4 regions of the Sporomusa rhizae genome follow, and region 2 is predicted to be linked to each of the others. Evidence: riboswitches for the same ligand, from Rfam matches in the RefSeq annotation. Region 2 holds a riboswitch; each other region holds the start of a gene.

Region 1 (7,462 bases), 2.7 Mb from region 2:
CACCGGGCTGCGGCTTCCCCCTCCCGTTTGTTCGCCGGGAGGGGGTCAGGGGGTGGGTTCCCTAAAGCGAAACCGGGCCGTCTGGCGCCGCCGCCGTCTGATTGCCTCCCGACTAGTGAAGGGCCCTGCCGCGGCCGCGTACCCCCCAATTTGTTCGGCCGCTCCTTAGCGGGGGGTTTGGGGGGTAGTCCTTCCCGACAGGGCGCCCGTAGTCCTCCCTTCCCCCCGAATTTCAATTGCGGCCCACCGCTTGGACGGCAACGCCATTCAGGTGGGATAGGGGGCTCGGGGGGAAGGGAGGACGGAGAGTGGACACATGCTTTTCGTGTCCACGGGGCGGGACGGGCGCGGCCGCGGCAGGGAACGAACGGCTGCTATTACCCGGCCAGGCGAGTGGCGGCAGGTGGCCCGGTGAAGCGGTTGGCTGCCTCCGTCCTCCGGGCTGCGTGCCTTGTTTTTCGCTCCCGGCGACCGGCGGGGCGCCCGGCTGGGTCGGCCGGTGGTTTTGCGGGCGGTCCGGCCGGAGTGGCCTGCCGGGGCCCCGCGCAGAATGCGGGGACAGCCGACGTAACCCCGTTTCCCCGGCAGTCCGGACGCGAGCGGCAGGGAGTGCTCCGGTCTGCGTCCCCTCCCCAGACTAACGAACATCCGCCCGGCAGGATACGGCTCTAAGCGGCAGCGGTGGCGGAACGGGAGCGGATGAGGAGAGTGTAGCGACAGCGGAACGCCGCAAGGAGCGGACGAGCAGCCATAGAGCGGTATCCGTTCCCTATGGCCATTGAGCGGAGTAGCCCGATCAATGAGGCTCAAAAAAGCGGTTTTCTTTTTCGCTAGCCGAATTATGCAGGACTGACGAGGGGCGCATTGGCGCTGCAGCGCCGAGCAAGCCTTTGACAGCCTGCCCCAAGAGCTTCTGTATTGTACCCCCCATCTCTTTAAATGGCTGTGATAATACCTAAATCCAAAACTACGCAGCATCAGCACAATTAGTATCTACGATAAAAAAGCATGCCTCCACTCGTACGACAGTAGGCGGTGATATATTAATACCAGCTGCATTTACCATTTTTCTCTTAAACGTTTCAAACTTGTTACCTTTCCGCTTATCTTGACAAAACTCTAATAGACTGACAATAATAAGGATACTATACTGTTTGTAGGAAGAAAGCGGGTGAATGGGTGCATCGTCTATTCTTCTATCAATATGCCCCCTTGATTTTTTGCATATTCGGAATTTTACTAGGTGTTTTCGACTTTACCAGCGACACTATTTTGACTACACTATGGCCGGAGTACCATCGGTTTACTTGGGTTATACCAAGCTTTATCTTTTCATTGCTAGGGCTGCTTTATGGAATTTTGCTAAAAAGGTTGCACGAAAATGCCAATACCGATCCATTAACCAATTTGCGCAATCGCCGCTATTTCAATAGGCAACTGAACTTAGAAATCGAACACTTAAAACGGAATAGAATCCCGTTATGTATTGCAATGGTTGACGTGGATGATTTCAAAAAAGTAAATGACCGCTATGGGCATAAAGTAGGAGATCAAATGCTCATTGCTTTAGCAGACACTTTTAGAGCAAACACGAGAGCGGTTGATACTGTCGCCCGCTGGGGAGGCGATGAGTTTTCTATCCTGCTTCCCGGCGCTACTGCCGAGGACGGAAACATGATGGCGGAGCGAATACGAAAAGAAGCAGAAACCAAGTTTGCCACCCATGATGTAACAATTAGTATCGGGCTGCTTTACCTAGAAAAAGAGACTAACTGCGATGCCGCTCTAATTCAGGCAGATGAAGCATTATACAAGGCTAAGCAAATAAAAAACAGTGTAATCCTTGTATCCTGACACAAGAGGCTTCCGCCTTCCCGGCTTCTACTTATAAACAATCAGCCCTAAGCAAAAAGCTTAGGGCTGATTGTTTATGAGTATTAAATTATCTCCGCAATCTTTTCGACATCCGACGCTGACGACGCCAGTTGCTGCATGGACGCTGAGATTTCCTCAGTCGCTGCCGCCTGGCGCTCACCGAGTTGCGCAGTCGAAATGATCTGCTCCACTATTATTTTTGTGTCTGAGTTAATGCTATTCAGGATAGCCTTGATATCCTGTACCGCTTTGGCACTGTTATCAGCCATTTTGCGAATTTCTTCGGCAACGACCGCAAAGCCGCGCCCGTGCTCGCCTGCTCTGGCCGCTTCGATAGCCGCATTTAACCCCAGCAGGTTAGAGTTGGCGGCCACCTCGCTAACAAACCGCAATATATCGTCCGTTTTTTTTATTTCTGCTAAGACGTGCTCCCCCCGGCCCTTGATACCGTCCAAGTCTTGCGCAAGCTGCGTGGCCGTTGCCGCTAACTCCTCGGAGGTAGCCGTCATTTGCTCGGCGGTAGCGGCAATGGTTTGCGCCGATTCATGCAATATTTGTTGTGTCTCCAAGCTTGTCCCGGTTGCCATGGCCCCTGCCAGCTTGCCATCTTCCATAATCGGTACGGCAATTGCCTTTATGGCAACGCCATACAATTCTTTTTTCAACGTCGTATGTATTGCTTTTTGCGTTTTTAAACATTGGTCCAGCGAGCCGCCGGCTGCTATTCTATTCCCTTCCCTAACGCCCATGTCAAAGGTTTTTGCCGGTAAAAATTTGACGATTATTCCTTCAGCATTACAAATCATGATGCAGCTGTCGAGAGGCATCAATAGTTGATACTTGGGAGCCGATTCAATTGCATTTCGAAACTCATTCATGCCAAACCCCTCCTCGTTAGTTATCACAGATCCTATTGCTGAAGCGGATAGTTCAACCGGGTATGTAAGCCCAATAAAACAATAACTGCCAGGTTACCTCAGCATATAAAACATCTGATGCAACCTGGCAGTCATAGACGCGCAAGTCTTTAGACCCATAGTTTTGCGCCCCCACTTTTCAGAAGGTTTGCCTACTACTCTTATTTAACAACATTCAACAAATTATGTCAATATACAACATATAAACCCTAATGATTTTTACTGATGCCAACCGCTGCCCCACCAGCCCTTACCGGTCCGCTTCTAAGGCTAGAGAGCTTCCTGCTTCGCGTGCTTGCAGCGGCTTACTGCTTTTTGGCAGAGTCAATTGAACATCCACCGCACGCATTTCCCTCTGCTACGCCGAAAAGTCTGTACTCACAAAACGTAGTGTATCTTCCGTGAGCGAAATTATTTGTTGCGGGTTCTCAACTTCCAAACGCCGCAACAACTGTTCCAGCATTTTATAAATCTCTTCCTTCTCTGCCTGTTTAAAGAAAAAATATTCATTGGGATTATGATCGCCATTGGTATCGCATTCAAGAATAAACGTTTCCATATGGTAGTAAACATTAATTCGCCCCTGATCGGATGTAAGCAAATAGGAACGGTGGATTATCCGGTTAATATCCAAAGCTTCCTTAATCAGCCACCCAACCGCCGGATATTGATCACAGGAAACATGATGCATAATTACTCTTCCCCTCTCTATTTCGGCTCTTCATACAAAAGGCTACCATTAGATTTTTGTGGTGCGGCAGGATTATTTTGTATTGCTTTGCTCTCGATGTTAACTTCGACCCGCCGCTTTAGCCTCTCCTCAAGAATATTTTGAATGGTTTTACTTAACTTGTCGTCTACCGGAGATGCACTGGAAATTTTCACCGTAACCTTATAGGTTCCTTCGCCTTTGCGGTACTCTAACGTGTAGTCCTCTAATTTTGCATTAGGCAGCAAAGACAGTTTTTCCTGTAAAACGGTATCAATGACTTCCTCCGGGGTACTGCTTTTTACCACTTCGACAATTTCCTTTTCTTTTACTTTCGGCAGTAACGCCTGGAAGGTATCGATATTGGTCTTGTCATTGACTTTTTGCACCAGGACCACATCGGCGCTAACGCCTACCGGTTTTCCCAGCCGTAATTCCAGCAAATTTTCCATTTGCCGGATATTTTCCGGCACGATAATTTTCGTCGTGCGAAAAGCGGCATCAATCTCATAGCGGTTGTCCTGTTCCCGGTAGTCTGCTGAAATCAGCGTCGAATGCGGCGCAATCACATCCAAAGATTCGATGAGCGATGTTTTAATAACTTTTTCAATGTTGGCATGACTATACGTTTTATACATGATAAAGGCCAATGGTATGGAAATGACAATCAAGAGCACCACCGGGTACAACATCCGGTAGGTGGTTTTCTTGGCTTCACCTGTTTTACAGGCGCCGTCATGACAACTGTCACGGGAGAATCCCGCCAATTCAAACATAGCGATAGCCGCCACATTAATGGCAATCATATTCGCTAAAAACAGCAAAAAGGCGCCGCTGACCACGGAAAAACTTTGCTTCGCCAGCCCGATGCCCACTACGCACAAGGGAGGCATCAAGGCGGTGGCAATGGCAACCCCCGGCAGGGTAGCGCCCTGCGGCTTCACACACATGGCGTACGTTCCGGCCGCACCGGAAGCCAAGGCAACCACTAGGTCCAATATGGTCGGCGTGGTTCGCGCCAGGACTTCCGGTGTTAATTCCGCGCTCGGCAGCACCAGTGTTAACAGCGCCGCCAGGACAACCGCCGTAACCGCGCCTAACGCCTCCGCCTTGGCCGACATTTTTAACAGCGGATTGCTGTTGGTCGCCACTGCCAGCGCCCCGCCCAGAATGGGGCCCATCAGGGGAGCGATCAGCATGGCCCCGATTACGACAGCCGTGCTGTTGGACAATAATCCGTAAGTAGCTACCGTACAGGATAGTACCACCATCCCGAAAAAATAACGGTCCGGGCTGGCATCCCCCAAAACATTGTTATAGATCGTTTTTTGTCCTTCTTTATCCGGCCATTGCGTCATGAGCTGCGCGAACCTCCCTCTGCATCGTGAATCTGATCTGCTCTCATTTCTTGCTCTGTTTCCAGCTGGCTTATCAGTTTTGCGGCCGCACTCCATTCCATAATCCCGCTGCGCGCCGCATTATGGAAGGCCGTTTTTTGCGCGAGTAAGACAATGCGCTCAGCTTTTTTCTGTTCATCGGCAGCGATGTTTTCATCCGACATATGAAGCCTGGCGATCCTTTGTTCAATTGCCTGCTGCTTTACGGCGATCTGCTCGGCCATTTCATCGCGAACCGATTGGGAGATGGCCCCCTGCCGCACATTGCGGTCCAGCTCCTCCACCGCCACGCGCAGCGACATATTTTCGCCCAATAATAAGTGATAGGCTTCTAAATCACTTTGTTTCCGGCTCAATCCCAGTTTGGCAACCAGCGGCTCAATGGTCAGCCCCTGCCCCACTAAAGAAAGCAAGACTACGCCAAAAATTACCGGAATAAGTATGTCCCGTTCCGGCACAGCCGGGCTAATCCCCAGTACCATCGCCATGGATAACGCCCCTCTTAACCCGCTCCAGACCAGTACATGCCGCCACCGGCTGGGAATAACCTGCCCGGCGGCAGACAATAAGGCCGAAAGACTATACACGGAAAGGGCTCTCGCCGCCAGGACAACGGCGGCAGCGACAAGGACCGGCAGCAGGCTGTCCGCCACCGGCATGACCGTAATCTCTAAGCCGACCAGTAAAAACACCATCGAGTTGACCGCAAAGGCTGCATATTCCCAAAACGACAGCACCGCCATGCGCGAAGCCGGGGTCATGCCTTGCGGCAAGCCATAGTTGCCCACGACCAGGCTGGCGGCAACCACAGCGATAACCCCCGATACGTGCACGCTTTCCGCTGCCAGATAGGAACCATACGCCACCACGGTGGTCAGGGTAATTTCCAACAGGTGATCATCAAACTCTTGCGTAATGCGTGACGCTACCGCGCCAACAAGTATCCCGATAACAGCCCCGCCACAAACTGTGACGACAAAGGAAACGAGGCTCTGGGATAACGAAAATGCGCTGGTCACCAATACGCTTTGGAGTACCCCGAACAAGACTACTGCGATGCCGTCATTGAACAAACTCTCCGCTTCGACAATCATCGACAGCCGCTCATTCACCCCCAGCCGCTTAAACAAAGCCAATACCGAGATCGGATCAGTCGGCGAAATCATGGCCCCGAATAGCAAAGCCACCAAAATAGGCAGCCCTAACAAGTAGTGCATGCCATAGCCCACAAGCACAGTAGAAATAACTGTCCCGAAAATGGCTAAGACGCCGATGATTTTCCACTGCCGCTGCAAGGGCCGGAAATGAATATTAATACCGGCTTCAAACAATAACGGCGGCAAAAAGATAGCAAACAAGATATGGGGCTCCAAGTACACCCCGGGTAATAAGCCAAAGTAACCCACCACCAAACCGGTTAACACCAGTGCAATCGTATACGGAATTTTTACAAACCGTCCTAGCATCGCTACAATGGAAGCCAGCAGCATTAACCAGAAAAATGAAAATGAATGCATCTAGGTTTCACCTCACTCCTCGCCTTTATCTTCCCGGAAGTCATCCCCGCCATCCGCTACGAACGACGGAGCCTGGCCCCGTTTCGTTTTTTTCGCCTTATACATATTTTCATCCGCTTGGGCCAGCAAGGCTTCCAGATCAATGGTTTGCCCCTTCAGGCATTCCGCTTGGCCAATGCTAAGCGACAGCGGGTATGACAACTTTCGCTTGCTGTTATATTTATGCAATGCCGCCTGTAAACGCCCGGTTGCCCGCTGACCGGCGCTCTCCTGCTGCCGCAGCAGCAAGACGGCAAACTCATCGCCGCCTAACCGGCCAATAACATCCGTGCTGCGAAATACCGTCCGCAGGACATTGGCCGCCTCGAGCAGCAGCACATCCCCTTCCTGATGACCCAAGGTATCATTCACCCATTTCATATGGTCCACATCCATAAACAAAACCACTACACTCATATTCAGCCGGGTCGCCACCGCCACCGCCTGTTCCGCTCTCTTAACAAAGCCGCGGCGGTTGTATAGCCCTGTCAGCGTATCTACCAGCGCCGTTTCGCGAATTTGCTGCCGCATCTGGTGGCGTTCCACAGCATGCTGCACAGCCTTCGCCAAATAGTTGCTGGTTATTTCCCGCAGGGAAAGCACCTCCTGGACGCCTAACTCGATCACCTCGCTATCGGCCTGATTGGCGGCACCGGCATCCTCCACCAGAATAATCGGCATCTCCAGCGCCAGTTCGCGCACCTTACCCTCATAATCCGGCTCATCCTGCGCGAACGCTTTATCCATAAAAAGCAAACACTTGCCATTGCCCGCCGCTGCCCGCTCAACGCCGTCGCGCCAGCGGTAGACACTGGTCATCAGCTTTTTGTCATACCCGGCCATCATCAGCATGGCGCGCAATAACATCGAGTCTTCCATCTTTTTCACAATAAAAATAAATTGCAGTTCTGCCTTCATGCCCTATCACACTCCGTTATATCTAAATAATCAGCCGTACGCCCCCCAGCTCAGCCAGGCTATAGGTAAACCCGCCATTGGGTGAGCCGA
Region 2 (7,462 bases):
GGGAATACTTTGGTGATGATGCAGACTTTTTCAGCAAAAATACCAAGAGGCTTTATAAAATCAATAAGCCTCAGACATTTGCCGGTGTGATCCGACTTCGTCCGGAAAAGGCAGAGTACTATAAAAAGTTGCATGCCAATCCGTTCTCCAGCGTAAATAAGATGATAAGAGAGTGCGGTATCACCAAATATCAGATTTTTAACCGTGATGATTTGCTCTTTTCGATTATGGAGTACTGCGGCGACGATTTCGAATACGACATAGCAAAGATGGCACAGGATCCTGAAACGCAGAGATGGTGGCAGGAAACCGATCCGTGCCAGATGCGCATCGAGGGCGCTTTTAAGTCTGAGTGGTGGGCTGACATGAAACTTGTGTACGATCTTAATAAATAAAAATTAGGAAGGTGGATTTTATCATCATATCAGAGAAAAGGGGAAGCAAAATGAATTGTAAATATATTTGTCCAATTTTAACATCAATAAATGAAGACGGAACAGTAAATTATGAAGAAATGCATGCTTTATACGATCAGATTCTCGGTGCCGGAATTGATGGGGTGCTGGTCGGCGGCAGTGCCGGTGAATTTTATGCGTTTACCTATCAGGAAATCCAGGCCATGATTGTCGATGCAGTGAAACACATCAATAACAAAGGCTTCGTGCTAGCAGGTACGGGGCGGATGGCTAAATCCGAAACTGTTAGCCTTTCCAATGCGGCGATTGAGGCCGGGGCGGATGCGGTCATTATTGTCGGTCCTTATTACAGTGCTTGCAATCAGGAAGATGTGTTTCATTATTATGATGATGTTATGAGTCGGATTCACGGTAATGTTTTCTTATACAATTACGCAGATCGTACCGGCTATGATGTATCGGTCGATACCATTTTACGGCTGCTGGCTAAACATAAAAATTTCGTCGGCGTGAAAGATACCCACCCTGTACTAAGACATACGCAAAAATACATTCAGGAAATTAAGAGTAAATACCCGGATTTTCAGGTATTTACCGGTTATGACAACAATTGCATCCCTTCGGTGATCTCCGGCGGCAACGGTTGTATCGGCGCTCTTTCAAACGTATATCCGGAACTTTGCCATAAGGTTGCCGAAGCATTGCGGCAGGAAGATTTGCAGGAGATTAAAACCATGCAGCGGGAAATTGACAAGCGCATGAAGTTTTATGAAGTATATACGCCGTTCAATCCGGTCATGAAATGGGCGATGAAGGAATTACATAAACCTATGCAGGAAAACTGCAAAGAACCGTTAACGCCGTTAACCGAGGAAGTAAAACAGTCATTACGGGAGATTGCCCAAGATTTATGGCGTAAATAAACTCATGTCACAAAAGAGACTCGTTTGGTTAGGGAGGGAGTAAAATGGCAAATCGTATTATCTTAAATGAAACATCTTATTTCGGTAAAGGTGCTATTCGTGAAATTGTCAATGAAGTTAAGAAGCGGGGTCTGAAAAAGGTCATGGTTGCTACCGACCCAGATTTAATCAAATGCATGGTAGCCGCTAAGGTGACGGATCTCTTGAATGCTGCCGGTATTGATTATGCGGTTTACGATCACATCAAAGTCAACCCGACGATTGAAAATGTCCAGGAAGGCGTGGCCTTCTGTAAGGAACAGGGCGCCGATGTCATCGTCGCTATCGGCGGCGGCTCGGCTATCGACACCGCTAAGGCTATTTCCATCATTATGACGAATCCGGAATTTGCCGATGTTCGCAGCCTGGAAGGCGCTTCGCCGACGAAGCACAAAGCCATGCCGCTCATCGCCGTATCCACGACGAGCGGCACGGCAGCAGAAGTTACCATTAATTACGTTATCACCGATAGGGAAAAGGGGCGCAAATTCGTTTGTGCCGATCCCCACGATATCCCCGTCGTCGCCATCGTTGATCCGGATATGTGCGCATCCATGCCGAGAGGCCTGTGCGCTGCCACCGGTATGGATGCCTTGGTCCATGCCATTGAAGGCTATATCACCAAGGGTGCTTGGGAACTGACCGACATGATGCATTTGAAAGCCATTGAAATTATCAACAAATGGCTGCGTAAATCTGTGGAAGGTGATATGAAGGCGCGCGAAGAAATGGCTATCGGCCAGTACATTGCCGGCATGGGCTTCTCCAACGTCGGCCTCGGCATCGACCATTCCATGGCCCATCCGTTAAGCGCGCTCTATGACATTCCCCATGGTGTGGCCTGCGCCATCCTCCTGGCCCCGGTATTAAAATTTAATGCACCGGCTACGGGCGAACGGTATCGTGAAATAGCACGTGCTATGGGCGTAGAAGGCGTAGATAGTATGAGTCAAGACCAATACCGCCAGGCCTCTATTGATGCTGTGCAGAAATTAGCCGACGACATCAAGATTCCGCGCTGCCTAAGCGAACTGGGCGTTAAAGAAAAAGATTTAGAATTTTTGGCTGAGTCTGCTTTAGCGGATGCCTGCACTCCGGGTAATCCGCGTGACGTAACGGCAGAGGAACTGTTGGCTATTTACAAGGCCATCTACTAAGATACTTAATAATATTGAATCAGAATAACGAACAGCCTTGCCAATTTGTAATTATTGGCAAGGCTGCTTTTATTTTTGACTAGTGTATTTTAAAGTAAACTGCCCCTGTTTGCTGCAACTGCTGATCTGGTTAATCCTGTATGGTGAATTTCCGGGTAAGGGCCCGTACGGTTTCCGACATAGTCTGCAATTCCTGACTCGACGCAGCGATTTCTTCCAAAGAAGCGCTTTGTTCCTCAGTAGCAGCCGACACAGACTGAACATGAGAGGCATTTTCCCGGCTTATACGATCAATATTCTTCATCTGCCCGGCAATTTGCGTACCGGCTGAGGCCATTTGCTGCACATCCTCGGCAACACTGCCTATGCCTGATTTTGTTGTTTCAATCAATGTGACAATTTCGCCGAAGGCTACTCCGGCGGCCCTGACCGCCTCTGACCCCGACTGAACCTGTTTACTGCCTTCCGACATAGCAACAACCGCATTGCCGCTGCTGGATTGCATCGCCATAATAAGTTCGGCGATTTGAGCGGCCGCCACCTCCGATTGCTCAGCCAGTTTCTTTACTTCTTCGGCAACGACGGCAAATCCCCGTCCGTGTTCACCGGCCCTGGCCGATTCGATAGCGGCATTCAGTGCGAGCAGATTGGTTTGTTTGGCAATACCGGAAATGGTATCGATAATTTGGCCTATTTTGTCGGATTGTTCTCCCATCTGCCCGACAACTTTGGCAAGATTGGACACTGTATCTTCAATGGCATTCATTTGACGGACGGCTAATTCAATTTTGTTGTTGCCGTCTCCCGCTGCTTTGGCGGTTCCCTGTGAATTGTTCACAACCTCATCGACAACGGACACAATATGCTGCAGCTTGTCAGAAATAGATTGGACCAACAAGGTAGTATCATCCACCGCCTGACGCTGCGTTTCCGACCCTGCTGCCACCTCACCAGCCGACATGGCGATTTGGCCGGATGCTTCTGCGCTTTGTTTCGAACTTGCTGCCAACTGATCCGCAGACATTGCTGTGGCATTCGCCGCATCGCCTGTTTGCCGGATCAACTGCCGGATATTTTCCGCCATTACCCGGAAGGAGTCCACCAACTGCCGGATTTCATCCTGACCGGTATAAGTAACTGCCGGAGTAACAATATGACCGCTGGCAATTTGCGATGCAACCGAGGATATAGCGGTAATGGGACGACTGATTTTTCGTACGGCAAAAAAGCCGATAGCGGCAAGCATAACGCAAGACAGCAGAAGGACCACAATAATCAGGTTGCGAAGATCATCCGCACTGGACATGGATTCTGCAATGTCCTGAAAGGACAACACGGCCCAACCCGTCTCACCGACAGGGGCAAAAGCCGTCAATTGCCGTCCCAGATATTTGGCTTGCGCTTCCGGGGATTTAGTCATGTCCAGAACGTTCTGCCCGCTAAACAGTTCATGTTGTTTTGACTTGGTTTCATCACGGCTGTCCGTTAGATAAAAAGATTTCTTATCGAGTACAACACCTTTACCGGTATTACCGGCATTAAGCCCTTGTGCCAGGGCGGTTACATTGTCGAGTTTCAGATTGCCGCCGATATAGCCGACAATCTGTCCTTCCTTATTTACAAGCGGCGCTATCACCGGCGCCGTGGCCTGCTGGGTAAAGGCGGAAACATAGGTATCGGAAATAACCGGCTTCTGCGCGGCCGCCACATCCTTAAACCACTGGCGATCGGCAAAATCCTTTTTACCGCCAAAATCGGTTTTGGGCCACGTATTTTTTATCATTCCCTGGGTATCCACACAAAAGATCAGTTCAAACATACCATTGCCTTCATAAAAGGAACGCATCACAGCAGTTTGATCCTCCGAACCGAAAGCGGCGGCATATGGAGTTTTCGCCAGCGTGGCAACACTTGCCTGGCCGTCATGTAAATACTGCTCCAGTCGGTCCGCTACCCGGATAACATGATCCCTGTGTGTGTTTTTCGTCATTGTGTCCAACAGGGAATTGGCTTGTTGATTCGCCGTATAGCCGATAATTAAAGCTGGAACGATTGCCAGCATTACCAAAAAAAGACTCATTTTCCCCTGTAAAGTAGTAAAAATATTGTTAAGTCGCATAAAACATCTCAATCCTCCAATTTTCCTTATGGATTGCCAGCCTATGGGCACCAACGGCAGCTTCAATATCACCCGTAGAAAAAAGCCAGGCACACCAAATACACTGGTGCAGCCTGGCGATCTAGATTCATTATCTGTAGACCCATGGCTTTGCGTCCCACCTTTTCAGATGGTTTGCCGACAAATTTCATGGCATATTTTCCCTATCTGTATACTAATTTCTCCAAACAATGACAAAGTCCTGTAAAAAAATAAGAGCATTATTTAAGTTTATGTAAAAATATGTCGTTAAAAAATAAATCCTGCCTGAAAAGAAAGGCTTTATTTTTTTCCTGAAGGTACCAGTTCAATAGAGAATTAGCCATGGCCGACTACCATACAAAAAATTGGGATGAACTTGTAAAACGTGCGGATCAGGCTCTGTACAGCGTCAAAAACGCAGGTGGAAACAATGTTTGCGTGGACTGAGCCAATAAGATATGGCCTTAGGTTTTATTTATAAGATTTTAAGAGCTAAAGAGCGCCGGTTGCGTTGTTAAACATTTCAATGAAATGCGTTGCTGCTGTTGAAAGGGAATGCTTTTTTAACCAGATAATTGCGCCCACGGTTATGATAACAGGACTGGTTATTTTTTGTATTAAAAGTGGAGATTCTTGCAGAAGATTAATGGCGGTTTCCGGTACGATGGCAATTCCGAGGCCCAGCTTAGCCCAAATGAGTAAGGAAGTTGTATCATCACTGGTACAAAGAATATTTGGTTTGAAACCGGCTTGGCTGCAATAATCGGAAATTATAGATTCATAGCGGCGGTGAAGTAATAAAGGCTTGTCTTTGATTTTATCAAAGGAGAATGTCTCTTTATCTCTAGTTGTAATGGTATCAGGCAGGGCAACCATGACCATGCTTTCTTTGGGTAAGGTTATGTAGTTATAGAGTGAAGAATCAACGGGTAGACGGACTAATCCGATTTCTATAATGCCTGCATTCAGTAGTTCTAATATGCGCCGGGAGTCTCCCAAACGCAGATCAAAAGAGACTTTGGGATAGGTTTGGTGAAATTTTTGTATATACTCAGGTATGAGGGATCTGCCGGAGGACGTGATAGTGCCGATTTTAAGCTTGCCGCTTACACCGTTTGCCGCTTCCTGCACTTCATTGATAGTGGAGTTAATGAGTTCTATAATTTGTTCGGCCCTGTTTTGCAATATACAACCTGCTTCGGTTAATTTAATTTGTTTTTTTGTTCTTTCCAAAAGCTGTACGCCAAGTTCTTTTTCCAGTAAAAGCATTTGTTGACTTAAAGGGGGCTGGGTGATATGCAGTTGGCTTGCTGCTTTGGTAATCTGTCTGGCTTCCGCAATGGCAAGAAAGTATTTAAGTTGGCGAATTTCCATATGGATGACTCCTTATATTTTCTTTTTTTGCCTGTTTAATTTGTACGCATAATCTGAGTGAATCAGGTTACCTTATACTTATAATTCTATATGCTGAGGTAGGTGCCTGTGAAGGCTTAATAGGGAAGTTCGGTGTAATACCGGCGCGGTCCCGCCACTGTAATGAGGAGCAAACCCATAGATGCCACTGGGATGAAAGTCTTGGGAAGGTTTGGGCAAGCGATGATTCAGAGCCAGGAGAACTGCCTATCTAACAATCACTGTTTGACCTACGAGCGATAGGGAGGAGATTAAGGCACTGACAGGCTGTATTGTGTTTTAAATCCCGATGTTTATTATGTCGGGATTTTTCAATATAATAGTGCTGTTTTTAACTCTGTTCTCCCGCAGTATGGTCGGGAGATTTATTTTTTATATGCTGGGCAATTCTTGTATTTGAAGAAAGATGCTTAAAGAAATTGAACGAAGATAGGTGAATAATTTGAAGATTTTTCAGCTGTTATTTTGTTTTCTACTGATGAACATTGTGGCTCCGGCGCACGTCTTTGCCATGCATATTATGGAAGGATTTTTGCCTAAAGAATACGCATTGGGCTGGTTGATTGTCACGCTTCCTTTTATTTTGTATGGAAGCAGCAAGATATCAAAAACCATTAGAGACTACCCGGAGCGTAAAATGTTATTAGGGCTTGCTGGTGCATTCATTTTTGTTCTGTCGGCTTTGAAAATTCCTTCAATTACCGGTTCGTGCTCCCATCCTACCGGTGTTGGGTTAAGTGCGATATTATTCGGGCCTTCTATTTCTACAGTTCTAAGTGGAATTGTATTGGTTTTCCAAGCGCTGTTATTAGCGCATGGTGGTATTACCACATGGGGAGCGAATACTTTTTCAATGGGAATTGCCGGCAGTTTTACGGCGTGGATTCTGTTTACAGTCAGCCGAAAAGTAGGGCTGTCTGATAAAGTTGCTGTATTTTTGGCTGCAGCTGTTGGCGATTGGACTACCTATATGGTTACCGCCGGTCAGTTAGCCATGGCATTCCCCGATACAACAACCGGTTTTATTGGTTCCTATCTTAAATTTTTAGGGGTATTTGCGCTCACGCAAATTCCTTTAGCCGTCAGCGAAGGATTTTTAAGTGTGATAGTTTACAATATGCTGCAAAGTTACGATAAACAGGGATTAATTTCATTATGGCCTCATAAGGAGGGAGATCCAAAAATATGAAAAAACAAAATGTCATATTGCTGCTTTTTGTTATTGCATTGGCGGTAGTACCTCTCATTATTCATACTGATGGGATTTTTTCCGGAGCCGACGAACAATTAGTCGGTATAGTGAAAGGCGTTAGCCCGGATTATGAACCATGGTTTAATACTATTTGGGAGCCGCCCTCCGGTGAGGTGGAAAGC
Region 3 (7,462 bases), 910 kb from region 2:
CATTCGTTTAACTGCCGGATTGAATTCTTTGATAATCATTTTTTCATTGACAGCAATTATCGCATTTAATGAATTCTCTACAATAATATTGGCAAATGATTCTGCTTTAGAACGCATATAAGGTAAGCACATGTTAATTTCGGCAATACCCTGAAAAACAGCAATTGCCTTATCGCGACAAGTATTGTATCCGCAAGCGCCGCAATTTTTTTCGTCCTTGGGAGAAAATTTTCCTATCTGTTTGAGAATTTCTTTTATTTCAGCTTCCGCAGGTATAACGGCGTTTATCGGTTTTGCTGCATAATTTCGTGATAAGTCCAGATTACTTGCCGCCAAGTCATCTTCCTGGGGACATGTATTAGGCAAAGCATTCTTGGCGTAGTTCATTATCTTGTTCCTTTTGGTTTGCATTAATTGATGCGTCCCCATAGCAGGACCATTGATACACCCGCCAGCACAAGCCATGGCCTCAACGAATTTTGGAGAAAACTCCAGCTTGCTTAACCCTTCAAATACTTCCAGACAATTTTCTATTCCATCGACTGCTATAACATCCTCGTCCGAAACTTGCGAACCAAAAGGCATAAGCACCCCGCCAGCTACAGGGAAACAGCGTCCTGCATAAGTTGATTCCGGTAATTCCTGAAGCTTTAGGGGATTTATTATCGAAACCATATCGTTACGCTCATTTAGCCATTCTCTAAGCTGATCAAAAGTGATAACCGCGTCCACTTCAGAATACAGCGAGCGGCCTTCAGCAATTTTCGCTATGCATGGTCCGGCAAATATGACAAAGCAGTCTTCTCCAAACTCCCTTCGAATAAGCTTGGCATGAGTAAGCATTGGCGATAAAACCGGCGCTAGATTGTTGATTAATTTAGGATAATATCTTTCAACAATATCTACAATAACCGGGCAACAGGAGGAAATAACAGTATGATTGACAGGATTATCGGCTTTAATATGTCGAGCATACGCCTTCGAAACCTGGTCAGCTGCCGTAGCTGTTTCTACAACCGCACTAACCCCTGCATTTATCAATCGGTGTGTCAAGTCTTCCAATGAGTATTCAGGAAAAGCCGCTATATACGAGGGGGCTAAGCTTATAATTACTTGTTTACCGGTTGCAACAGCTGCCGTCAGTTTTTCTATTTGCCTATCAATTTCTTTCGCCTGCTGCGGACACTCCACTACACAACGGCCACAAAGAATACATCTTTCCGGAATAACACTGGCTTGCCCTTTAACTATTCCAATTGCTTTAACAGGACATGCACGCACACAACGAAAACAATCCTGACAATTTACCTTGCGAGTTATGATAGTGTTAATATTGTCCACCTCCCAGCACCTTGTCCTTAAATATTTCAAATACCTTTTCCTTGGATACGTTCTTAATAATTTCATCGTTTATTTTAATAATCACGCCTTCGGTGCACTGTCCCTGACAAAAGTTTCCCTCAAGATCGATTTCACTTTGAATTTCATATTTGTCGATTAATGCTTTAAACGCATTGAGAACACTATAAGCGCCTTGTAAATGGCAGGCACTCCCAAAACAAATGGACAATTTCAGCATAATTATACCCCTCGTAAATTGAGTGAATTTTTTCACTTATCTTCGTTATTATATTCCTTATTATTATAAATAAGTCGTAGTTCGATAAAGAGATGTTTGATATGCAGCAAAACGTATTTGTTACGTTTCAATAGTATTTTACCACTCTCTTTTTAAACTGTCGAGTGAATTACTCCGTCGCCATGCCTTGAAAAAAAAGCCATCGCTCTTGCCTGCTGGCTAAAGCGGTGACTTTCTCAAGTACAAGGAAATAATAGTAATTATTCAATGGCAATAAATCGATTTCTACCTTCGTTTTTGGCCTTGTAGAGCCCATAGTCGGCTCGTTTAATAAGTATCGTTGCATCAAGGTTTTCTTCAGGCTTTATCGTTGCTATGCCAATACTGACTGTAACAAAATCATTAACTGAAGAGAGCTGATGGGTAATGTTTAACGCACTTATGTTTTCCTGAATTCTCTTTGCGACTTTTATCGCACCGTCGCGCGGCGTTAGCGGCAGCAGTACTATAAATTCCTCTCCTCCATATCTAGCGACTATATCAAGTGGTCGTAGCAACGATTTTTTTAACGCATCGGCCACTAACTTAAGGCACCGATCACCTTCTATATGGCCATAAAAATCATTATAATTTTTAAAAAAGTCTATATCAATTAACTGAATGGACAAATATTCATTATCACGCAGTGCCTGTCGCCATTTTGTTGCCAGAATTTCATCAAAATACCTGCGATTAGGTATACCTGTCAAAAAATCGTTAATAGATTCTTGAATTAACATGTCCCGCTGTTTCTTTAACTCAAGGTGATTTTTTACACGCGCTTTAATTATAGATGCATCAGTATTCTTAGTAATATAGTCGATTGCTCCCAATGAAAACCCAGTAGTTTGGTCTTCAGGATCGTCTTTTATAGAAACAAAGATGACTGGAATATCTTTGGTGCCTGGATTTGTCTTGATCCACCGGCAAATTTCATAGCCATCCATAGTAGGCATAATTATATCCAGTAAAACCAGATCAATTGGTTGCGACATAACAATTTCTATAGCCATCTTCCCCGAGTCTGCACAAATTACATTATATTCATCTTGAAGAACATTTTTTAAAAATTGACGATTAAATTGTATATCATCAACAATAAGGATAGTTTGCTTTGCTGAATTCATACTTTTCGTTCCTTTCCTTTCATACATACAACTAATTATTATCAACTAACGCAGAATATTAGTTGACAAAAAATCAATTTCTATCGTTATTCTCCATTTTAAAATGAAAAAGATTGCTCGGTTCATCATTGATTTAAATGATGCAACCTGGCAATCTTAGACTAACGAATCTGTAGACCCACGGCTTTGCGTCCCATCCTTTCGGATGGTTTGCCTCAAAGTATTCAATTACTACTAATATTTTATCATCAAAAAATAAAAAAAATGTCGTAAAAAGTCATTTGTAAAACGAAAGTACTACGCTCTCCAGCTTTCGAACCCATTTTCCATTCACAAAGCGATAAACTCATCAATCCGTTTTTGATGAGTAATATCAGAATTTGGATTTATAGATAAATAAAATCCGCCGTTTCCATATTCATCGGAATAACGGCGGATTTTTTGCTTTTCTTTATGACGCCTATAGTCATTTTTTCGGTCGATCCAAACGGGGGCCAACTTAACCTCTGGAGTCATTGCCCGGTTAGGTTTACCGGCAACTTTAAGGGTATTCGGGTTAATGGTTCCACATTTAATGATTACTTTTTTCTTGGACATGCAAACACCTCCTGTGTTACTATCATTATAATCTAATGAGAAATAGTATGCAATTAGTCAACTTGTTTCAAAATAAAGGTATATTTTTATTCTGATAGAATACTTCTTATAAGTTTTTTTGTGAAAGGAGCATAACCTTGCATTCTAAAGCTTTATATTCTTATTGCTTAGCCAAACCGGGCGCCGTCGAAGATTACCCTTTTGGTCCCGACGTAATTGTTATCAAAGTTGCGTCTAAAATGTTCGCTCTACTGTCTCGCCGGGACGGTCAGGACAATCTTGCCTTGAAATGCGACCCAAACTATTCAGAAATACTGCGAAAACAATATCCCAGCATTACCCCGGGATACCATTTGAATAAACGCCATTGGAATACAGTGATACTTGATGGAAGTATTCCCGAACAAGAAATAAGAGGATTAATCGATCATTCTTATGACTTAGTCTATAAATCACTCCCCAAAAGGCTGAGAAGTGGCTCCGGCGGGGATTGGTGAATGCATCTGTTGCTTTGAGGATATGGTCAATAATTAATAATGTTAAGTTGAGGTATTGCCTTGAATAGAGAAGACGAAATGAACGAACAATTGGATAACACGCCACCGCCAGTGCGACCACCTTGGTATAAGCGATTTGGGCTGGGCGGAGTATTTGCCGCGCTACTGGTGTTAATGAAATGGAAAACTGTTTTGGGATTTCTCAAAGGATTAGTGTTCCTTCTAAAGTTTAGTAAGTTTGGTATAACCACCCTCTCCATGCTGGCAACTATTGGTGTTTATGCTTGGTTTTACGGGCTATGGTGGGCAATTGGTTTTGTTTTGCTCATTGCGATTCACGAGTATGGACATATGGTTGCAGCCCGGCAACAGAACATTCCGGTAACGGCCCCTGTTTTTATTCCTTTTTTGGGAGCACTCATTGGTATTAAGGAACAGCCTAATGATGCGGCAACTGAAAGCATCATTGCCTATGGCGGACCCTTATTTGGCCTGTTAGCCACAGTGGCCTTTCATCTGGCTGCCTACCTGTTACATTCTCCCTTGCTATTTTCTTTAGCTTTTACCGGTTATTTTCTCACACTGTTTAATCTTATCCCAGCGTCGCCATTAGATGGCGGTCGGATTGCCGGAGCGGTATCTCCCTACATCTGGCTCATTGGCATTCCTCTGATTGGGTTACTTTTGTGGTTCAGCTTCAGCCCCATTCTCATTCTGATCTTATTCGGAGCTATTCATCGGGCATGGGACTTCTGGAAACATCGCCATGACGAATATTATGCAACCGATTCTTCATTTCGTCTGAAAATAGGATTTGCCTATTTGGCACTGCTGTTATTAAGCGGAATACTTACTTATGAAACCCACTTTACGGCCGAGGCATTGCGGCCAAGGATCTAGCAACTCAAGAAACAGAAAAACTCTGTGAGTCCCTTTCATACACTATGTAAAAAAAACTGAAGCTGCTAATGAGCTTCAGTTTTTTTCATTTGATTCCGGCTTAATCCACCAGTTATAATGCTGGTAAGGTTTTCTTAGTTTGTTCAATTCATGGCGTTCCGCTATGTATTGATTTTTTATAGCCTCCAGAGTTTTACCATGTTCAGTCATACCTTCAGGAGAAAATCGGTTATGCCTGGGGATTGCAAACTGAACCGTAAATTCTCTTTCATTTACCTCGATTTTGCCATCTGCCCCGCACATCGGACATTTTACTTCCCCGGTAGGCATTAGCTTAAGCAGTGTGTTACCGCACAACTGGCAAGCATGAACCGGCAAACGGGTTGCCTCCTGTTCACCGGTTACGAGCGCTGACGCCAAACGGCGCGCCTGATCGAGCACTTCCGTTTTTACAACTTCTCCCGGACTTGCTGCATGGACCAGCATTGTCCCCACTACATCCAAATGAAAAAAGCGAGCAAGATTGACTGCGGCCTCACGGGCATACCCTTCCCATCCTGTAATTCCGTAAGATACCGCGACGACACATTTCTTACCGGCAAATTCTTTCGCTTGCTGCAAAACGGAAATCAGCCTGTCGCTGATAAGTTTCAGTGTGGTATGAGTACCTAAAAAGTAACAAGGTGTGGCAATGATAACAGCATCAACCGCCTTTATCTGTTCCAGCAGGAAACCCAGATCGTCTTTAATGACGCAGTCCTTGTCCTCCGGCAGGCAGGCGTAACAAGCGCTGCACTGTTTTATATCAAGATCAGTGAGCCGGATCATCATTTTTTCCACTTCATCCGGCAAGGAGGCCAACATTTCTTTCGCTAATATCTCGGAATTCCCCAGTTTTCTGGGTGACGCCACTAAACCTAATACCTTCATAGAAGCTCCCACCTTTGATTTTATTATCAAAATCCAATTAAAAAATCAATCTACCCAATCAAAATTAACCACCCTACCACCACTTTGAAAGCCACCCCAGTTACTTCTTGGCCATTACGATTCTAAACTTTTGGGCTATTAGGCCAAAGTCATCTTTATTGAAATATTTTTTTGCTAATCTAGTCGAATCTAATTCATCTAGCAAAAGCAAATTATAGTTTGCCAGAAAATCCTGAATCTGTCCGTCTATCGCAAAACGGGGTTTTTCACCAACTTTAGCAAGAAATTCATAGTACTGTCTAATCTTGGGATCATTGTAGGTTTTCTCTCGACTAACCATCGAAGCAGAAACATAATCAAAAACAATTAGGCTATTTTCTCCCGAATAGTTATCTACTAGATTAAATGTATTATCGATAGATTCTTGATTTAGATACATCGTTAATCCTTCTAGTAAGAAAAGACATTTTTTATTTTTTTCAAAGCCGGTTTCTTCTAACTTTTTAGATAACGATTCGTGATTGAAATCAATTGAAATAAATTTTAGATTTTCCGGAAACTCAATGTGTTGGCCCCTGAATCTATCTATTTTAATTTGTTGTGTTCCCGGAGCATCAAGTTCAAATACTGTTGCCTTCGCTAACTTACTTTTAAAGCGAATAGCACGGGAATCAAAGCCAGCTCCAAATATCAATACCTGTTCAATACTGTCATCAATATTTTCAAAAATACTATCAATAAATTTTGTCCTGGCAATAAGATATTCGTAATTCCCCGGAGCTTTCAAAAATTGCTTTTTCAGTATTTTTCGGGAAAATCCATATTTAGCTAATAAACCAAGATAAGATGGTACGAGAATAGGAGCAATATAGTCATTGCTTTTGTAATTTATATCTTTCTCATAATAAGATACTGTCCGGCCCAGGCACGTTCCCTGTGCAGTTATGGATACTTTGCCTTCAACTCTATTATTCACGCTATCACCCTGCTATGATTTTGAATTAATTTTACATTATCAAATAACTTCTATACTTCCCATTTTTATCCTCTAAAATGTAAACTTCAAATAAATAGGTACATGTACCAATCGACTCCCCTATGGAAATCACTCAGGAGAATCGGATTAAAAAGCTTGATTCTATAGTTAACACGCCTCTTGCTGTACCGCTTACATCTGTTTCGACTGTCCATCTAATGGGTATGAACATCTTTTTTAAAAGGAAAAAACCATAATTTAGGAGGAATTCAATAAAGACTTTGCTGCTATTTAAATATATACAATTTCGTGCAGTTACTAGTAAGCCAGAGTATCTTACGACCGAAAAATTCGAAGCTGTACTTGGCGGCTTTGGTGCTTTTAATCTGGGAGTTTGGGCTGCTTCCAACGTCATTGAACGCAGCAGCACCATCCCCATTACATAGTTTTACTATAGGACACAGCGGTGCTTCGCTTTTTAGCCCACTTTATGGATCGGCTATATTACATTTTGCTTTGTTCAGATACTAATAAAGAAGCCTCTTTAACTGTAATTAAACCGACAGGTAGCCTTAAATGTTCTTCATTTTTTCCCACAGCTTACCGAACTTTGTTTTGGTAAGAATTTCGTGAGTTAAAAAATCGCCATTATAAAAAGCACTATAGGTTGTAAATACAGCAGGCGATTGCTGCGCTTGTTCTTTGCTTTCCAACTTGATGCGTTGTATAGGAATATTGAATTCCTGACCGATGATATCCAATTCATTGTGTACATGATAATCGACGAAGGGACATTGGTCGGTATACAGCACGGTTA
Region 4 (7,462 bases), 520 kb from region 2:
CACCCAATTGGGCACCGATTGGCATACGTGTTTTCATTGTTTGTTCCTCCTAATAAGTAGTGGTGCAGCGAAAATAATAGACTCTGGTACGCCTCTCTTAGCGAGTTTTTTGTATGCTAATTAGTATTTTGATTTCTTCTGTTTCTCATTTCCTCGAGCCTATAAGACAACGCCCGGCGAGTAATTCCCAAATAATTGGCTGCTGCCGCTTGTCTATCATTATGTGCAGCCAGGATCTTCATGATTATATCTTCTGTATAACGTTTTAACGAATAGCCTTCAGAAGGAAATGGCAGTTCTATAACATTACTCCTGATCGGCAATACGGCCGGTTTTTCACATCGTTGCTGGAAAAGCCCTCTGACATGCTCCGGCTTAAGCGCTTGATCATCATAGGCAAATATCGCATATTCAATAGTATTCTGCAGCTCCCGTACATTACCCGGCCAATCGTACCCTTCTAACATCCTGGCTGTTTGCGGGGCAATTGTTATAAACTTTTTTCGTTTGCGCTTTGAAAATTCTTGTAAAAACATTTGCGCGATCGGCAAAATCTCTTCCCGGCGCTCCCGCAGAGGTGGTATTGTAATATGCGCTACTTTGAGCCGGTAATACAGGTCTCTCCGGAAACTGCCATGCTCGACGCTTTGTTCCAAGGGCTTGTTGGTGGCGCTGATAAGCCGGATATCGGTCTTTATTTTCTTTAACCCACCTATCCGGTAAAACTCTTTCTCTTGCAGTACGCGCAACAGCTTTCCCTGCAACTCAAGTGGTATTTCACCAACTTCGTCAAGAAACAAGGTTCCGCCATTGGCTATATCAAACTTTCCTTTGCCCCCTTTGGTCATACTGCCGGTAAAAGAACCTGGTTCATAACCAAACATTTCACTTTCAAACAAAGTTGGGGCAAGTGCAGCACAATTAATATCAACAAATGCCCCATCACTCAACCAGTCAAAACTGTTTCCATAATGAATGATCTTCGCGATAATCTCTTTTCCCGTCCCGGTCTCACCCTCGATTAATACAGGAATTGTCCGGTCTTCATGCAGCTTTTCCGCCTGCCGAACAATGGCTTTCATACATTCTGAAAAAATACCGACAGAACCAATTATGGATTCGGCCACAAATTGTTTCATATGTAGAAGTTCGCGTCGTGTCTCCTCGGTTGCGGCATTTACCTCATCACGGAAACGGTCAGTTAAGGTTTTGTTTTCCCGTAGCAAGGCCTGGTGTTCCGCTACCCGGTCGATAACAGACACCAGTTCTTCCGGGTTAACCGGTTTTTCCAGGTAATCATATACCCCTGCCCGTAGCGCATTGACTACCGATTTTAAATCCGCATGGCCAGTAAAGAGAACAATATCTGTCTGCCAGCTGTTAGGCAGCCGCTTTATAGCTTTCGCCAGTTCTATTCCCGACATCTCAGGCATTTGAATGTCCGATAATACCAGTGGATAAGATTCCATTGAAAACCTCTCCAGCGCTTCTTGGCCGCTGGCACATTCCGTTACTTCATGATTTTCGTGCTTTAAAAACCACAGCATAGTTTGCCGGCTATATCTCTCATCATCCACGAGTAATATCTTCATAAGATATCCTCCTTTGAACTAGCAATAAAATAGCCAAAACTTCAAGTAGGTCATTATAATCCGGAAACATGACAATCTCCTTCCAAATCCAAAGCAATCTTAATGAAAAAGACCGCTATTGTATTACATGACATACTTGTCATGGCAACCTGGCAGTCATAAATCCTAAGATTATTAGACCCATAGCTTTGCGTCCTTATCTTTCGATAAGTTTGCCTAAGGATACCGTTAGCACCTTGATTCGTCTATTAACTAGCAGAGTACCGTGTTAGCTGACTAGACTCTTATAATGCAAAAAGCATGCCAATACCTGGCATGCTTTTACTTTTTCTTGTTTCGTTCTCCAAAATCCAGCATAAATCTTGATATTTCGCCACGATAAGTATTGTTTTGATTTTGGTTTAATTGTTAAAAAATAAATTTGATGTAGCACACGCGAACAAAAAACTTCCCACGTGGGAAGTTTTTGTTGGAAGTTTTTCGTTATCTATATCTGATTATTAGCCTTTCTATTGCGAATTTCCTCGAGCCGATAAGACAAAGCCCGGCGAGACATTCCCAAGTAGTTAGCTGCTGCTGATTGGCGGCCATTATGGGCAGCTAAAATCTTCAAAATAAGATCCTCTGTATAACTTTTTAACGAATGGCCTTCCGGAGGAAAAGGCAGTTCTATTACGTCATTCTTGCTAGAAAATGCCGTCGGCTTCTCCCGCCGCTGTTGTAATAACCCTCCAACATGTTCGGGTTTCAGTTCATCATCATCATAGGCAAACGTGGCATATTCAATAGTGTTCTGCAGCTCCCGTACATTACCCGGCCAAGCATATCCTTCCAGCATCCTGGCTGTCTGCGGCGCAATTGTTATAAACTTTTTTCGTTTGCGCTTTGAAAATTCTTGTAAAAACATTTGCGCGATCGGCAAAATCTCTTCTCGGCGCTCCCGTAGAGGTGGTATTGTAATATGCGCTACTTTGAGCCGGTAATACAGGTCTCTCCGGAAACTGCCATGCTCGACGCTTTGTTCCAAGGGCTTGTTGGTGGCGCTGATAAGCCGGATATCGGTCTTTATTTTCTTTAAACCACCTATCCGGTAAAACTCTTTCTCCTGCAGTACGCGCAACAGCTTTCCCTGCAACTCAAGTGGTATTTCACCAACTTCGTCAAGAAACAAGGTTCCGCCACTGGCTATATCAAACTTTCCTTTGCCTCCTTTGGTCATACTGCCGGTAAAAGAGCCTGGTTCATAACCAAACATTTCACTTTCAAACAAAGTCGGGGCAAGCGCAGCACAATTAATATCAACAAAGCCCCCATTACTCAACCTGCCAAAGCTGTTTCCATAATGGATGATCTTCGCGATAATCTCTTTTCCCGTCCCGGTCTCGCCTTCGATTAATACGGGAATTGTCCGGTCCTCATGCAGTTTTTCTGCTTGCCGGACAATGGCTTTCATACATTCTGAAAAGATGCCGACAGAACCCATTATGGATTCAGCCACGAATTGCTTTATATGTAGAAGTTCGCGCCGTGTCTCCTCGGTTGCGGCATTTACCTCATCACGGAAACGGTCAGTTAAGGTTTTGTTCTCCCGCAGCAAGGCCTGGTGTTCCGCTACCCGGTCGATGACAGACACCAGTTCTTCCGGGTTTATTGGCTTTTCCAAATAATCATATACTCCTGCCCGTAAAGCGGTAACTGCCGATTTTAGATCGGCATGCCCAGTAAAGAAAACAATATCCGTCTGCCAGCTATTTGGTAATTTTTCAATGGCATTTGCCAGTTCAATTCCTGACATTCCCGGCATTTGAATGTCTGATAACACCAAAGGGTAATCCCCTTGTGAAAATTTATCCAGCGCTTCTTGAGCGCTAGCACAATCGGTTACTTCATGGTTTTCGTACTGTAAGAACCACAGCATGGCCTGCCGGCTATGCTGTTCATCATCTACAAGCAATATCTTCATTAGATATCCTCCCTATGACCAGCCAAATATACAGGTTGATATCCCAGATTCAACGACCATTTCAACTCACGATTTCAATTTCTTAATAATCTCCGCAACTGCGTCAGTTTGATTTACTATTTCTTTCATACATCCAACCAGCTCTTCATCAGAAATTCTTTTCCCTTGATTGAGTAAATACATAATTCCGCCAGAAATCATTTTTATAGAATTAAGCGGCTGATTGAGATCATGGAATAGTCTCATTGACTCAGCACCCGCCGCAGCTTCTGTTGGATGTACCGCTGCCGTCTGAGCTTCAATCTTTTTAGTCATGTTACTTCAAACTCCTAAAATAATCATTACTTAGAAACAGTTTGCAGCGTTGTTACAATTGATTCCGCAAAATTTTCATCTTTAAAAATATATTTGATTCCCAAACTATCGGCTTTACTAACAATTTTCTGGTCAGTCTCACTGCTTAACATTACAAACATAGCCTCCGGGTAAATGGCATTTATTTGTTCAAAAAGTTCAAGTCCGTCTGTATCCGGTAAATACATGTCGGCAATTACGGCATCACACCCGGCACATTCCTGCAGCAACCTTAACGCTTCGGCGCCAGTTTCAGCACCAACAACTTCAAAATTTTCGCTTTCCAGCACCATAGTGACCATTTCCCGCATAAAGCAGTCATCTTCAATAAGCAACAGCTTTTTCAAATTAGCCCCCACCTTCATAATCAAGCTGATTATCCTATTAAGTTTCGTACGGTTTCCAGAAGATTATTTTGATCAAACGCGCCCTTAACAATATAGGCGTTAGCTCCAACCTCAATTCCCCGCCGTTTATCTTCCATTTTTTCACGGGAAGTAACAATTATCACCGGAATTTGCCGATACCGCTCATCCTGACGCAAATGCAATGTAAGGCTGAATCCATCATAGTTTGGCCTCTCAACGTCTGTGATGACTGCATCATATATCTTTTTACCTGTCTTTTCGATAGCAACTATACCGTCTTCGGCCAAATCAACCTGGTAGCCATAGGACTCCAGAATATTTTTTACAATATCCCGTGTGTTTGCAGAATCATCAACAACCAAAATTGTTTTGTGCTGTTTTTGGGGTTCAATCCCTAACCCCTTGCTTGCAGTTATCTTGTTTTCATTTATTTGCCGCATCAAAGCGCTAACTCCTAGAACACTAATTATTTCATCATTACTGCCAACAGTAAATCCGGAAATAAGAGCACAGTGCTGTATTGCCGAAGGTAAGGATTTTATAACCATGTCGGCCTCACTTATTACAGCATCAACAATTACTCCCAGTCTTTGCGCACCCGAAGTCAGCAGAATAATTAGCAACTCCTTGCGTTCATGCGGTATCGCCTGGGGACAACCCAGGATACTTTCAAGTTCCTCCAGCGGAACAATTTGCTCACGGACACGTAATGCACGTTTGCCGATAATATCAATAACCTGGCTGGCAGGTAGCATTATTACCTCTTCAACCGAGTACGCAGGTACAGCGAATGTCTGATTGGCAGCCGTCACGATTAACATATGCGAAAGCGCCAGTGTAATAGGAACTTTCAGCAAAAAAGTCGTTCCCTGGCCTGTTCGTGTCTGAAGCCGGACAAACCCCTTAAGATTCTCGGTAATTGTTTGCCGGACTACATTCATCCCAACCCCGCGTCCGGAAATATCAGTAATAATAGAACTCGTGCTAAAGCCAGGCAAAAAGATCAAGTCTAGTAATTCCGTTTCCGTTAATTTATTAGCAGCCTCTTCCGTCAGTAACTGTTTTTTTATTGCTGCTGCTTTCAGATCATCTATGGAGATACCTGCCCCGTCATCACTGAGAGTAATGGTAACCCCCCCTGCATCATACGTGGCAGCTAAATGTATAATTCCGCGGGGGCTTTTACCTGCCCTAATCCTATTTTGGGGCAATTCAATGCCATGATCGACCGCATTTCGAACCATATGAAGCAGACAATCCCCTAACTGCTCAATAATTTTACGGTCAAGTTCGGTATCTCCTCCCTCAACTTCAAACTCAATCTCCTTGTGCGTTGTGCGAGCAAGATCCCTAACCACGCGGTTAATTTTATCAAAAACAGTTGAAATCGGAAGCATACGTATCTTTAACGACCGTTCCTGAAGATCTGTGGTCAGAAGGTTTTCGATTACTGCATCATTGCGCAATGAATCCTGCAGCTTTCGCAACTGATTGTGCATAGCATTCAGAGAATCTGCCAGTTCCTTATGCCTGTGAGCTGCTTGCGCACCATTATGGCAGGATACAAATTCAAGACTTGATGCTGACAGCAGCATAATGTCATGCATCATCTTAGTTTGCTGTTTCTTCCGGTACTGAAAAGAAACCATTTCCCCCATCAATTGAATTAGTTCATCCAGCCGTTCTGCCCGAATTTGGACAAAATCATGGTGGGCTGCCGCTCGCTTTCTTACTTCTAGTTCCGGCTCCTGTATTGACTTTGAAGGATTGGCCTGACAGCCCTCAGGAACTTTGTCTTTACTGAGCAATTGTTCCAATTCAAAGCAGACCGGAGGTAACGATTCCGGTAACGGGGTCCCGGCGGCTACATCGGCAATTAACAGGCGAATAGTGTCAACACCTTTTAACAAACTGTCCATTGACTCTTTGGAAAAACTGTTTTGTCCATTACGGAGCAATTCTAAAAAATCTTCCATCCGGTGTGCCACTTCCGAAATAATAGTGAGTTTCAACATCCTGGCAGTACCTTTTATTGTGTGAGCAGTCCGAAAAACTGAATCAAGGATCTCTTTGGAAAAACCTCCGGTTTCTAACGCAAGCAGTTCTTTTTCAAGATTATCACAATGTTTGGAGGCTTCCTCTACAAATCTAGCTAAAAGAAGCTTAATATTTAATGCCAAACCTAATATACGCCTCCTTCGTTAGGGCTTCAGCGGCCTCAATCTTTCATTTTTGCGATGTTGTGCTGACATAACTGTATAAAATCCTCTTGTCGGAACGGCACTAAAAAAAAGCTTAGGCCGTGGTTTTCAAAGTTACCTTGCTTCAGTAGATTCATAGCTACCTCATACTCCCGTTTGGCATAAAAGGTTTCATCACGCAATTGGTACACTTGGGCTAAAAAGAAATGCGCCAGCCACCCCTCGGGATATACGTACACGGCCTCCTTAAATCGTTGTATGGCCTCTTCCAGTTTTTCTGAAACTTTAGCCGCCATGCCTAAAATTAAATAGGCTTCCAGGCAGAATGTATCTATCTCCAGCGCCGCATGACAAACAGCATTAGCTGCATCAACATTTTGCTGGTTAAGCAGAATATTAGCCTTTACTGTGTACGCCTTAATGAAGAGTACATCCACGGCAAGGATTTCGTCCAATTGAACGATGGCCTCATCAGATCTTTTTAGTTTTATGAGCTCCAATGCGCCTGCAAGCATCTGCCCACACCAATCACTCTTGTTATCAAGAAGTGGTAACTGTTTTTTAGCCGGAAAACTGCAATGCTTTTGGGGCGACACAGTTCTGCCTGGCCGTTTCTGTATAGGAGACGCGAAACTTTTCTTTGATTTCTCGAGCCTAATACTAGACTGATTATCAGCTTCTGTCAGTTTCTCTATAACATCCTTTGGCCTACAGGTTGAATCCACATTTTGTTTTTGGTAATAAAATGCCTTACGGCTTTTAATCAATGCCATTAACTTACTATTATGATATAAAGTCTCTGTACAACTTAAGAATAAGCAGCCATCATGATTGAGCAAACCGGTTAAACGGCGAAATACTGCCTCCCGCTGCTCTTTTGAAAAATAAATAGATACATTCCGGTAAAATATTGCATCAATGCCGCCAATCCAATCCGGATATTCCTGTTCGAATAAATTTAATGGCTCAAACCGTACTTTTTCT

Evidence for each region. Region 2 has a riboswitch for cyclic di-GMP ahead of SRRS_RS03125 (methyl-accepting chemotaxis protein). Riboswitches for the same ligand answer to the same signal wherever they lie in the genome.
Region 1: another riboswitch for cyclic di-GMP. It lies ahead of SRRS_RS17985 (methyl-accepting chemotaxis protein); the one in region 2 lies ahead of SRRS_RS03125 (methyl-accepting chemotaxis protein).
Region 3: another riboswitch for cyclic di-GMP. It lies ahead of SRRS_RS07070 (diguanylate cyclase); the one in region 2 lies ahead of SRRS_RS03125 (methyl-accepting chemotaxis protein).
Region 4: another riboswitch for cyclic di-GMP. It lies ahead of SRRS_RS00680 (sigma-54-dependent transcriptional regulator); the one in region 2 lies ahead of SRRS_RS03125 (methyl-accepting chemotaxis protein).

Annotation. Positions count from the first base shown of each region.
Region 1 covers NZ_CP156925.1:3,804,329-3,811,790, forward strand. Annotated here, with positions in the region: gene SRRS_RS17975 (hypothetical protein) at 1-149, opposite strand, end outside; gene SRRS_RS17980 (GGDEF domain-containing protein) at 1,180-1,854, shown strand; gene SRRS_RS17985 (methyl-accepting chemotaxis protein) at 1,938-2,753, opposite strand; cyclic di-GMP riboswitch class I at 2,869-2,955, opposite strand; gene SRRS_RS17990 (hypothetical protein) at 3,151-3,483, opposite strand; gene SRRS_RS17995 (TIGR00341 family protein) at 3,501-4,859, opposite strand; gene SRRS_RS18000 (Na+/H+ antiporter) at 4,856-6,415, opposite strand; gene SRRS_RS18005 (GGDEF domain-containing protein) at 6,428-7,372, opposite strand; gene SRRS_RS18010 (APC family permease) at 7,395-7,462, opposite strand, start outside.
Region 2 covers NZ_CP156925.1:684,928-692,389, forward strand. Annotated here, with positions in the region: gene SRRS_RS03110 (L-rhamnose mutarotase) at 1-395, shown strand, start outside; gene SRRS_RS03115 (dihydrodipicolinate synthase family protein) at 446-1,339, shown strand; gene fucO (lactaldehyde reductase) at 1,384-2,535, shown strand; gene SRRS_RS03125 (methyl-accepting chemotaxis protein) at 2,666-4,654, opposite strand; cyclic di-GMP riboswitch class I at 4,759-4,843, opposite strand; gene SRRS_RS03130 (LysR family transcriptional regulator) at 5,168-6,049, opposite strand; cobalamin riboswitch at 6,133-6,314, shown strand; gene SRRS_RS03135 (energy-coupling factor ABC transporter permease) at 6,531-7,277, shown strand; gene SRRS_RS03140 (energy-coupling factor ABC transporter substrate-binding protein) at 7,274-7,462, shown strand, end outside.
Region 3 covers NZ_CP156925.1:1,590,176-1,597,637, reverse strand. Annotated here, with positions in the region: gene SRRS_RS07080 ([Fe-Fe] hydrogenase large subunit C-terminal domain-containing protein) at 1-1,341, opposite strand, end outside; gene SRRS_RS07075 ((2Fe-2S) ferredoxin domain-containing protein) at 1,328-1,579, opposite strand; gene SRRS_RS07070 (diguanylate cyclase) at 1,840-2,745, opposite strand; cyclic di-GMP riboswitch class I at 2,884-2,970, opposite strand; gene SRRS_RS07065 (hypothetical protein) at 3,076-3,342, opposite strand; gene SRRS_RS07060 (MmcQ/YjbR family DNA-binding protein) at 3,480-3,839, shown strand; gene SRRS_RS07055 (site-2 protease family protein) at 3,900-4,739, shown strand; gene SRRS_RS07050 (flavodoxin family protein) at 4,815-5,669, opposite strand; gene SRRS_RS07045 (class I SAM-dependent methyltransferase) at 5,770-6,645, opposite strand; gene SRRS_RS07040 (hypothetical protein) at 6,927-7,091, shown strand; gene SRRS_RS07035 (GNAT family N-acetyltransferase) at 7,218-7,462, opposite strand, start outside.
Region 4 covers NZ_CP156925.1:167,680-175,141, reverse strand. Annotated here, with positions in the region: gene SRRS_RS00685 (methyl-accepting chemotaxis protein) at 1-37, opposite strand, end outside; gene SRRS_RS00680 (sigma-54-dependent transcriptional regulator) at 117-1,592, opposite strand; cyclic di-GMP riboswitch class I at 1,733-1,819, opposite strand; gene SRRS_RS00675 (sigma-54-dependent transcriptional regulator) at 2,080-3,555, opposite strand; gene SRRS_RS00670 (hypothetical protein) at 3,622-3,870, opposite strand; gene SRRS_RS00665 (response regulator) at 3,897-4,256, opposite strand; gene SRRS_RS00660 (response regulator) at 4,286-6,457, opposite strand; gene SRRS_RS00655 (CheR family methyltransferase) at 6,496-7,462, opposite strand, start outside.